3 regions of the Cytobacillus sp. FSL W8-0315 genome follow, and region 3 is predicted to be linked to each of the others. Evidence: predicted binding sites of a transcription regulator. Region 3 holds the regulator's gene; each other region holds the start of a gene.
What was found. Region 3 encodes CtsR, which represses protease genes until heat stress. Its sites were predicted from a motif close to ATGGTCAATAAAGGTCAAACA; they were not measured.

Region 1 (3,280 bases), 3.7 Mb from region 3:
AAATGCTCTTTTTCCAAAGCTTTAAATTCAATAATGCTATCAAAACGGTTCAGGAATTCAGGCTTAAAGAAGCTGCCGAGTGATTCAAGAATGTTTGACTCCATGACGGCGTCAGCTGTGCCAAATCCAACATGGATTTCCTTTTGCCCAGCTCCTGCATTGCTGGTCATGATAATGACTGTATCTTTAAAGCTGACAGTGCGGCCTTGGCTATCTGTCAGGCGTCCATCCTCCAGAATTTGAAGGAACATGTGCTGTACATCCGGATGTGCTTTTTCTATCTCATCAAGCAGAATGATGCTGTACGGGTTTCTGCGCACCTTCTCAGTAAGCTGTCCGGCTTCTTCATGACCCACATATCCTGGAGGGGAACCGATAATTTTTGATACGCTGTGTTTTTCCATATATTCACTCATATCAAGCCTTATCATGCTTTCTTTTGAGCCGAATAGCTCTTGGGCAAGTGTTTTGGTTAACTCAGTCTTTCCGACCCCTGTTGGCCCGACAAATAGAAATGATCCAATTGGGCGGTCCTTTGATTTAAGTCCTGCACGGCTTCGGCGAATTGCCTTTGCAACTTTTTGCACGGCTTCTGCCTGTCCGATTACTTTTTCAGCAAGGCTTTCCTCAAGGTTCTGCATTTTTTCCTGTTCATCTTCTGCTAATTTGCCGACAGGAATCCCGGTTTTCTTTTCGATAATCTCCTGAATATGGCTAACGTCAATAACTGGCCGTTCTGCCTTGTTGTCCCCGTTTAGTGCCTGCTGGAGTTTTAGTTCCTTTTCACGGAGTTTTGCAGCCTCTTCATATTTTTCTTCATTTAATACAAGTTCTTTCTGCCTGCTGATTTCTTTCAGCTGATTTTCAATATCATCTGCAGGTATATATCCTGATTGAAGATTCATTTTAGAACCTGCTTCATCCATTAAATCAATGGCTTTGTCAGGCAGGAACCGATCCTGAATATAGCGGCTTGACAGCTGCACACATGCCTTGATGGCATCTTCTGTAAAAGAAACATCATGATAGTCTTCATATTTTTGTTTCAGTCCAAACAGGATATTAATTGCCTCATCAGGTGTCGGCTCATCTACATGTACAGGCTGGAATCTGCGTTCTAGTGCAGGATCTTTTTCAATTTGGCGGTATTCTTTCAAAGTGGTTGCTCCGACCACTTGAAGCTCTCCTCTTGCAAGGGCTGGCTTCAGAATATTGCCTGCATCCATTGACCCCTCAGCTGATCCTGCTCCGACAAGAAGATGAATTTCATCTATAAAGAGAATAATGTTCTTCCGTGACTGAAGCTCAGAGATCAGCTGCTTCATGCGTTCCTCGAATTGGCCGCGGATGCCTGTGTTTGCAACCAGAGACACCACATCAAGCAAATAGACTTCTTTATTTTGAAGTTTCTTTGGTGCATTTCCCTCGGCAATCTTAATGGCTAGCCCTTCGGCAATAGCTGTTTTTCCTACTCCTGGTTCACCGATTAAGACCGGATTATTTTTGCTTCTTCTATTTAATATTTCAATCACACGATATACTTCATCGTCCCGTCCGATGACTGGGTCGATTAAACCAGCTTTGGCAAGCTGTGTAAGATTTTGTCCGAATTGATCTATAAAACCGCCGTTGCCATGACTGTATCCCGGTGCTTCGTTTAGAGCATAGTTTTCATTCCCTTGGGATGCAGCCATTTTCTTGAAGAAATCCTCTAATGGCATTTGGCCAAAACCTGAAAAACTGCTCAAAGCAGGCCCAAAGGAAGTAAGGCTATTTTGCTTTTCATAACAGTTATGGCATAGGTGTAGATTACGCTCATTTCCATTCACATTCAGTCTTAATTGTACATTTGCTTGTTTTGTTTGACATTTTTGACAAAGCATTTTGCATCCCTCCATTAATAGTTTGGTCTGACTTTGACTATATTTGACCTAATATCCACATTATAATTTGACCTTCTTTGACTTTCAAGTGATTTGTATTGTTATTTTTAACCAAAACTTAAGTTTAGCCATAATGCAAAAAAGCTCGTCTTTGTTTGTACTAGCCTACATATATTGGAAAGGAAGGAGGAGATTAAGTGAAGACAAATTGGGGGGCAGCTTTCCAGATCGCTGCCGTTTATGTGGGAACCGTGGTGGGAGCGGGCTTTGCCACTGGCAGAGAGATTGTGGAGTTTTTTTCCCGATTTGGTTTTATCGGATTAATTGGGATTATAATGAGCGGCTATATCTTTATTTTTCTCGGTTCCAAATTAATGAGAATCTCTGCACGAATAAAGGCTGCATCATATCAGGAATTGAATGAATATTTATTTGGAAGATTTTTTGGTTCTGCCATTAATATATTGATGCTGTTTATGCTGCTGGGCGTTTGCGCCGTCATGCTGTCGGGAGCTGGTGCAGTGTTTGAAGAACAGATCGGCATCAGCAAAACTGCAGGGTTGCTCATAACGATAGGGTTAACGATTATCACAATGATAGTGGGCATTCGCGGATTATTCGCTGTGAATACGTTTGTTGTTCCAATGATGATTGCATTTAGCTTTATTTTATTGTTCATAAGCATGAAGCTTCCTAGTTTTGCAGATCAGGTTCTATTTATCCCATATGCTGAAGATGGATGGAAAGCAGTTGTGGCTCCGTTTTCATATACGGCTCTGAATTTGACATTAGCACAAGCAGTCTTAGTGCCTGTGGCTTCAGAAATAAATGATGATCGGACAATAAAGTGGGGTGGATACCTTGGTGGAGCCGCACTGACTCTTATCCTGCTTTCCAGCCATTTGACACTGATGATGCTCCCAAATCTGCAGGCTTATGATATCCCAATGGCCGCAATTGTGAAGACATTGGCATCATCTTTCTATTGGATATTTGTTTTTGTCATCTATGGTGAAATTTTCACTTCTGTTATTGGGAATGTGTTTGGGATCGAGAGGCAGGTAAAAAAATATATTTCCGTGCCGAGTATTATAATTGTGGGCTTTATCTTTATAGTTTGTTACTTTATCAGTTTGATCAATTACGGAACCTTGCTTTCCTATTTATATCCGGTTTTCGGATATGTAAGTTTGACATTTATTATTCTTCTGTGGATGAAACCATTTGATAATGGAAGTAAAGGCAAGAAAGCTTAAAAAAGCTAAATAAAGAGATCCGTATTGCACGGATCTCTTATTCACTCCATTATTTTTGCGGCTCCTCTTTCATAATGGTTTTCGCCATCTGAAGGAAAGCCTCTTCATGATCAGCTTCTTCCTTATTGAATAGGGTAAGCT
Region 2 (3,280 bases), 700 kb from region 3:
ACCTCAGCTCATAGGTCCCATATGGCGTTTGCGCATATTTTTCCCGGACAGCACGGCTGACAGTTGATTCATGAATATCGAGTTCATCTGATATTTCCTTCATGGTCATCGGCTTCAGATGTGAAGGTCCTTTTATAAAGAAGTCCTGCTGTTTTTCAACGATTTTAAGGGTCACATTCGCAAGAGTCTCTTTTCTCTGCTCTATGCTCCTCATGATCCATTGATAATCCTGCTGCTTTTCCTGAAGGAAGCGGCTGACATTCCGGTCTCCAGAGGCCGCAAACTTTTTATAATAACCTTCATTAAAACTGATTTTAGGAAGCACTTCATCAAAAACACTTACAGAAAAGGAGCTTCCATCCCACTTAATTATCACGTCCGGTGTTATATATGCCGATTTCTCGCTTTGGAAGGATGAAGCCGGCCTAGGATTCAAGGTCTGCACAAGGTCGAATACCTCCTGAATCTCTTTTAGCCCCACACCAAGCTGCTTGGAAATCTCTTTCCATTTCTTCTCCGCAAAAAAGGTAAAGTATTCATCTAAAATAATTTCAGCGAGTTCATTTCTCTCTGGCAATCTCTTAATCTGCAGGGAAAGGCACTCCTGGAGATTCCTCGCGCCAACACCAGCAGGCTCGAGTTCCTGCAATTCTTCAAGCATCTGTTCCATATTTTCAAGAGGCATCTGGAGCGCCTTGGCAGCTGTCTGCAAATCCGCTCGCAAGTAACCGTTTTCATCAAGGCTCTCAATAAGATGCTCAATTACTTTTTGTTCGTCCTTGTTTAATTTCAAATGAAGCTGCGACTTCAAATATTCATCCAGCTTCATCGTCTTTCCGCAGCCAATCTGCTCAATCCAATTTATTTTATCTTTTTCGACTTTTATTCTCGTCGGTTTGACACGGTCATAACGGGGATCCATCGTCTGGACTTGACCGGACTCTACTTTTAAAAGGGGATTTTCAAGCGCCTTGCTTTCCAAAAAAGCAGAAAGCTCCTGTGTGCTGTATTGCAGAAGGGCAATCGCCTGCGTCAGCTCCTGTGTCATTGTTAATTTCATTGTCTGCTGCTGCCATAACCCAGCTTTCAAATTCATCGTACATTCCCCCTGTCCCCATTTTACAATATTCCAGGTAAATGTTGTATGGAAATTTCTTGGCAAATGCCAATCGCACGGGCACTTTACCATCTTTCTGAATACTTCACAATATGCATGGAAGAGGGAAGAATATTCATTTTTTATGGTGAAAACTGTGGATTTTAAGGATTTTTTTGAAATTCAGGCTTAAGTTTAGGAAGTTTTTTAGATTTATGTGCGGATAGAGGAATTTTATTTGCGTATAGGGCCAATTTACTTGCGGATAAATTTTTTTGTGTGCGCATAGGCTGGATTTATTTGCGGATAGCGTAAAAAGTAAAAACTCCCTGTCCATATCAGACAAGGAGTTTTGGCAGCGCCCTCGGCAGGAATCGAACCCACATCTTAAGAACCGGAATCTCACGTGCTATCCGTTGCACCACGAGGGCAGATATTTTAATAGGTGGCTGACCAAGCGCTCAGCCGCTACGATAACTAATTATATGATAAGTTTATTCACTTTGCAAGCCTCCTTTTAGTTTAAAAATTGGAACAATGGGTATCATGGAATGAGATAGCACAGCACAGAAAAAAGTGTCGAACGAATCAAGCACGAATTCTATGCGATTTGTTTGACCTTAATTGACCATCAGTGTATCATGATAATACATAGGAGTTAAAAAATTTTCTTTACTTGGAAGAACATGCTTGTTCATCTTGTGTGTTGACCTTATCTTGAAGGAGGAATTGGAAAATGAACTTAATCCCTACAGTTATTGAACAAACAAACCGCGGGGAGCGCGCTTATGATATTTACTCCCGCCTTTTAAAAGACCGCATCATTATGCTGGGAAGCGCAATCGATGACAATGTGGCAAACTCAATTGTTGCCCAGCTTTTATTCCTTGAAGCAGAAAATCCTGAAAAAGACATTTCCATTTACATTAATAGCCCGGGCGGTAGCATTACAGCTGGTATGGCTATTTATGATACGATGCAATTTATCAAGCCAAAGGTACAAACGATCTGTATCGGTATGGCAGCATCCATGGGTGCGTTCCTTCTTGCTGCTGGTGAGAAAGGCAAGCGTTTTGCCCTTCCAAACAGTGAAGTCATGATTCATCAGCCACTAGGCGGAGCTCAGGGACAGGCGACTGAAATTGAAATCGCTGCAAAGCGCATTCTTTTCCTTCGCGAAAAATTAAACACAATTCTTTCAGAGCGCACTGGACAGCCGCTTGAAGTCATTGCGAGAGACACTGACCGCGATAACTTTATGACAGCTGAAAGAGCTCTTGAATACGGTTTGGTTGACCAAATCATTACCAGAAACTCTTTGGATGAGAAGAAAGATAAATAATAAGCATAAAAAAACAACTCGCATCTTCCCGATGCGAGTTGTTTTAGTTTTCCTTTTGAATATAGTTCGCAAGTGCCTCAAGAGCTTCGTTTTCGTCGTTCCCTTCAGCCTTGAGGGTAATGACTGATCCTGAGCTTACTGCCAGACTCATCAGCCCCATTATGCTTTTGGCATTTACCTTCTTTCCGTCCTTCTCCAGAAAAATATCGGATGAGAACCGATTGGCCTCCTGTACGAACAATGCCGCCGGACGTGCCTGTAATCCTGTTTTCAGCTTAACTTCAACCTGTTTTTCCGCCATTGTATATCTCCTCCCTGCTGATCCCTCTATCAGTGAGCATCTATAGTGTCGCCTGCCCGGAGTTTCTCAGCGATTTCATCTATTTTTCTTAATCTGTGATTAATACCCGATTTACTGATATTTCCGCCTGAGACCATTTCCCCAAGCTCTTTTAAAGTGACATCCTGGTAAGCTACACGCAATTCGGCAATTTCCCGCAGTTTGTCAGGAAGAACCTGAAGTCCGACAGTTTGATCGATGAACCGGATATTTTCCACCTGGCGCAAAGCAGCTCCAATTGTTTTGTTTAAGTTCGCTGTTTCACAATTTACGAGCCGGTTGACCGAGTTTCGCATATCGCGGACAATCCGGATGTCTTCAAACCGGAGCAGAGCTGCGTGTGCACCGATAATATTTAGGAACTCCGTTATTTTTTCGGCTTCCTTTAAATACGTGATATAGCCTTTTTTCCGTTCAAGCGTTTTGCTGTTCAGCCCGAACGTATTCATCAATTCACACAGGGAGTCATTATGCTCCTTGTAAAGTGAAAAGATCTCCAAAT
Region 3 (3,280 bases):
TCTTCATTAATCATGATGCTGACTTCTTCATTTTCAGAAAGAAGGCAGGCACCATAAGTTGAATTCTCAGCAAGATGGGGACTGATCAGATGCTTTTCCATCAGCACTCTTTTTTGAAGAGGCTGAAGGCGATCCATTAATAAAAGCTCCATTTCCCCAAGTTTCGAAAAAGAAGAATGCTCCACCCTCGCCTTTATTTTTTCAATGACTGCTTCTGCTTCTTCATTTGAAAATAAAGTGGGGAATTTATATTGCTTTATATTGCGGGCAAGCCTGATTCGTGAACTTAATACAATATCGGAATCAGGACCTTCCGCACTCATCCAGGAGCTAATAGCTTGATTCATGAAACGTTCCAGCGACAAGCTTACTCCCCTCCCTTTTGATCGGCATTGAGCTGCTTTTCCAATTTCCTTATTTCGTCCCTCAATTCTGCCGCTCTTTCAAACTCTTCTTTGGCAATCATTTCTTTTAAATTGTTTTTTAAATCATCAATATTCCTTCGCAAGTGAATGGTTCCCCCGATTCGCGCAGGAATTTTTCCGCTGTGTGAGAAATTCCCGCTGTGTAGCCTTCTAAGAATTGGGTTCAATTGATCTTTAAAGGTCTCATAGCAGTTGGCGCATCCAAAGCGGCCTACTTTAATAAACTGCTGAAAGGTGAGGGAACATTGCTCACACTGCAGGACTTTCTCCTGCTGAAAAGCATCCTGGCCCGATTCCTGAAAGGCAGGCTGAATATTCAGAAGACCAGCAAGCAAGTTGTTTATTGAAAAACCAGACCCGCTGCCCAGCATAAACATTTCACCTTTTTCCTGTGCGCATTTCTCGCAAAGATGAAACTCTGCTTTCTCGCCATTTACAACCTTTGTAAAGTGCAGCGTGGCCGGCCTTTGGTTACATTCCTGACAAATCATGACGTCACCTCTCCAGCTCACTACTATTTATATTTCAAAGTGGTTAACATTGCCTTAAGCATTCTTGCCCTCAGCTCATCCCTGAATGGAAGATCAATATACAGAACAGAGCGGTCTATAACACTAAGCATTATTTTAGCTTCCCTATGTGTTATAATCTCTTCTTCTACCAGACGGTAAATGACATTCTCTGCACTGCTCTGGGCAATCCTGCTTTGAACCAATGAAATTAACTGGTCAATTAAATCAGCATGGTCATAGGACTGGACTTTCATAATCCGGATGAAGCCCCCGCCTCCCCGCTTACTTTCTACTGCATAGCCTTTCTCAATCGTGAAACGGGTGTTGATCACATAATTGATCTGAGAAGGAACACACTGGAACTTATCAGCAATTTCACTTCTTTTAATTTCCACGATTTCCCTTTCGCTCTTCTCTAAAACCTGTTTTAGATAATTTTCAATTATGTCGGATATATTCCTCACCAGGCCTCCCCCTATCTGACTTTGACTATATTTGACATTAATTATACATGATTTATGTAATTTCTTGCAATTGGCGGGTATTAATAATTTTCCCCCATTTTTTGACTTCCCAAACCTGAAAATGGAAGTTAATGTCGATAACAATATATTTTTGATTGGGCGGGTTTGTGCTTGGATGGGAGAAGTTTTTTTGGAGGCTGGGAAGTGTTTTGCGCTTGATTGCCAGATGGACAGATGATATGGTTAGCTGTCCTGGCTTGATGTTCGGTCGGAATAGAGAGATGGAATCCTGCAGAATGGCTGAATGAACCTGCTGAATGCCCTGATTCTGGATTCTATGAAGCTGCGATGCAGTTAGCGATACTTTTATCTAGCATGAATTGAGCTTTATGAAGTAAACTCACATTTAGCCCAATTTCCCACTAAAAAGCAGAGTCCAAATAAGAAATTTGTATTCAATAAATCTCCAGACATACAAAAAAGAGCACCCATCAGGTGCTCTTTCATATGCCCGGCAGCGTCCTACTCTCACAGGGGGACAGCCCCCAACTACCATCGGCGCTGAGAAGCTTAACTTCCGTGTTCGGTATGGGAACGGGTGTGACCTTCTCGCTATCGCCACCGGACTATTTGGTTGAAGAAACTTCGTTCCCTCAAAACTAGATAATGTATGAAGAAGTATTTGCCGAGTATTCACCAATGACTTGGTTAAGTCCTCGATCGATTAGTATCAGTCAGCTCCACATGTCGCCACGCTTCCACCTCTGACCTATCAACCTGATCATCTTTCAGGGATCTTACTAGCTTGACGCTATGGGAAATCTCATCTCGAGGGGGGCTTCATGCTTAGATGCTTTCAGCACTTATCCCTTCCGCACATAGCTACCCAGCGATGCCTTTGGCAAGACAACTGGTACACCAGCGGTGCGTCCATCCCGGTCCTCTCGTACTAAGGACAGCTCCTCTCAAATTTCCTGCGCCCACGACGGATAGGGACCGAACTGTCTCACGACGTTCTGAACCCAGCTCGCGTACCGCTTTAATGGGCGAACAGCCCAACCCTTGGGACCGACTACAGCCCCAGGATGCGATGAGCCGACATCGAGGTGCCAAACCTCCCCGTCGATGTGGACTCTTGGGGGAGATAAGCCTGTTATCCCCGGGGTAGCTTTTATCCGTTGAGCGATGGCCCTTCCATGCGGAACCACCGGATCACTAAGCCCGACTTTCGTCCCTGCTCGACTTGTAGGTCTCGCAGTCAAGCTCCCTTGTGCCTTTACACTCTGCGAATGATTTCCAACCATTCTGAGGGAACCTTTGGGCGCCTCCGTTACTTTTTAGGAGGCGACCGCCCCAGTCAAACTGCCCACCTGACACTGTCTCCCGCCCCGATAAGGGGCGCGGGTTAGAATTTCAATACAGCCAGGGTAGTATCCCACCGACGCCTCCACCGAAGCTGGCGCTCCGGCTTCTCAGGCTCCTACCTATCCTGTACAAGCTGTACCAAAATTCAATATCAGGCTACAGTAAAGCTCCACGGGGTCTTTCCGTCCTGTCGCGGGTAACCTGCATCTTCACAGGTACTATAATTTCACCGAGTCTCTCGTTGAGACAGTGCCCAGATCGTTACGCCTTTCGTGCGGGTCGGAACTTACCCGACAAGGAATTTCGCTACCTTAGGACCGTTATAGTTACGGCCGCCGTTTACTGGGGCTTCGATTCAAAGCTTCGCTTGCGCTAACCTCTCCTCTTAACCTTCCAGCACCGGGCAGGCGTCAGCCCCTATACTTCGCCTTGCGGCTTCGCAGAGACCTGTGTTTTTGCTAAACAGTCGCCTGGGCCTATTCACTGCGGCTCATCAGGGCTATTCACCCTAATG

Region 1: the regulator CtsR is predicted to act here: its motif matches at 1,948-1,968, upstream of MKY20_RS22310 (ATP-dependent Clp protease ATP-binding subunit).
Region 2: the regulator CtsR is predicted to act here: its motif matches at 1,708-1,728, upstream of clpP (ATP-dependent Clp endopeptidase proteolytic subunit ClpP).

What each region holds. Positions count from the first base shown of each region.
Region 1 covers NZ_JBBOOC010000001.1:4,343,838-4,347,117, reverse strand. Annotated here, with positions in the region: gene MKY20_RS22310 (ATP-dependent Clp protease ATP-binding subunit) at 1-1,883, opposite strand, end outside; gene MKY20_RS22305 (YkvI family membrane protein) at 2,081-3,139, shown strand; gene MKY20_RS22300 (hypothetical protein) at 3,189-3,280, opposite strand, start outside.
Region 2 covers NZ_JBBOOC010000001.1:1,314,125-1,317,404, reverse strand. Annotated here, with positions in the region: gene rpoN (RNA polymerase factor sigma-54) at 1-1,096, opposite strand, end outside; tRNA gene MKY20_RS06730 (tRNA-Arg) at 1,456-1,527, opposite strand; gene clpP (ATP-dependent Clp endopeptidase proteolytic subunit ClpP) at 1,833-2,438, shown strand; gene MKY20_RS06720 (HPr family phosphocarrier protein) at 2,482-2,739, opposite strand; gene whiA (DNA-binding protein WhiA) at 2,769-3,280, opposite strand, start outside.
Region 3 covers NZ_JBBOOC010000001.1:614,737-618,016, forward strand. Annotated here, with positions in the region: gene MKY20_RS03400 (protein arginine kinase) at 1-365, opposite strand, end outside; gene MKY20_RS03405 (UvrB/UvrC motif-containing protein) at 368-916, opposite strand; gene MKY20_RS03410 (CtsR family transcriptional regulator) at 940-1,401, opposite strand; rRNA gene rrf (5S ribosomal RNA) at 1,911-2,027, opposite strand; rRNA gene MKY20_RS03420 (23S ribosomal RNA) at 2,106-3,280, opposite strand, start outside.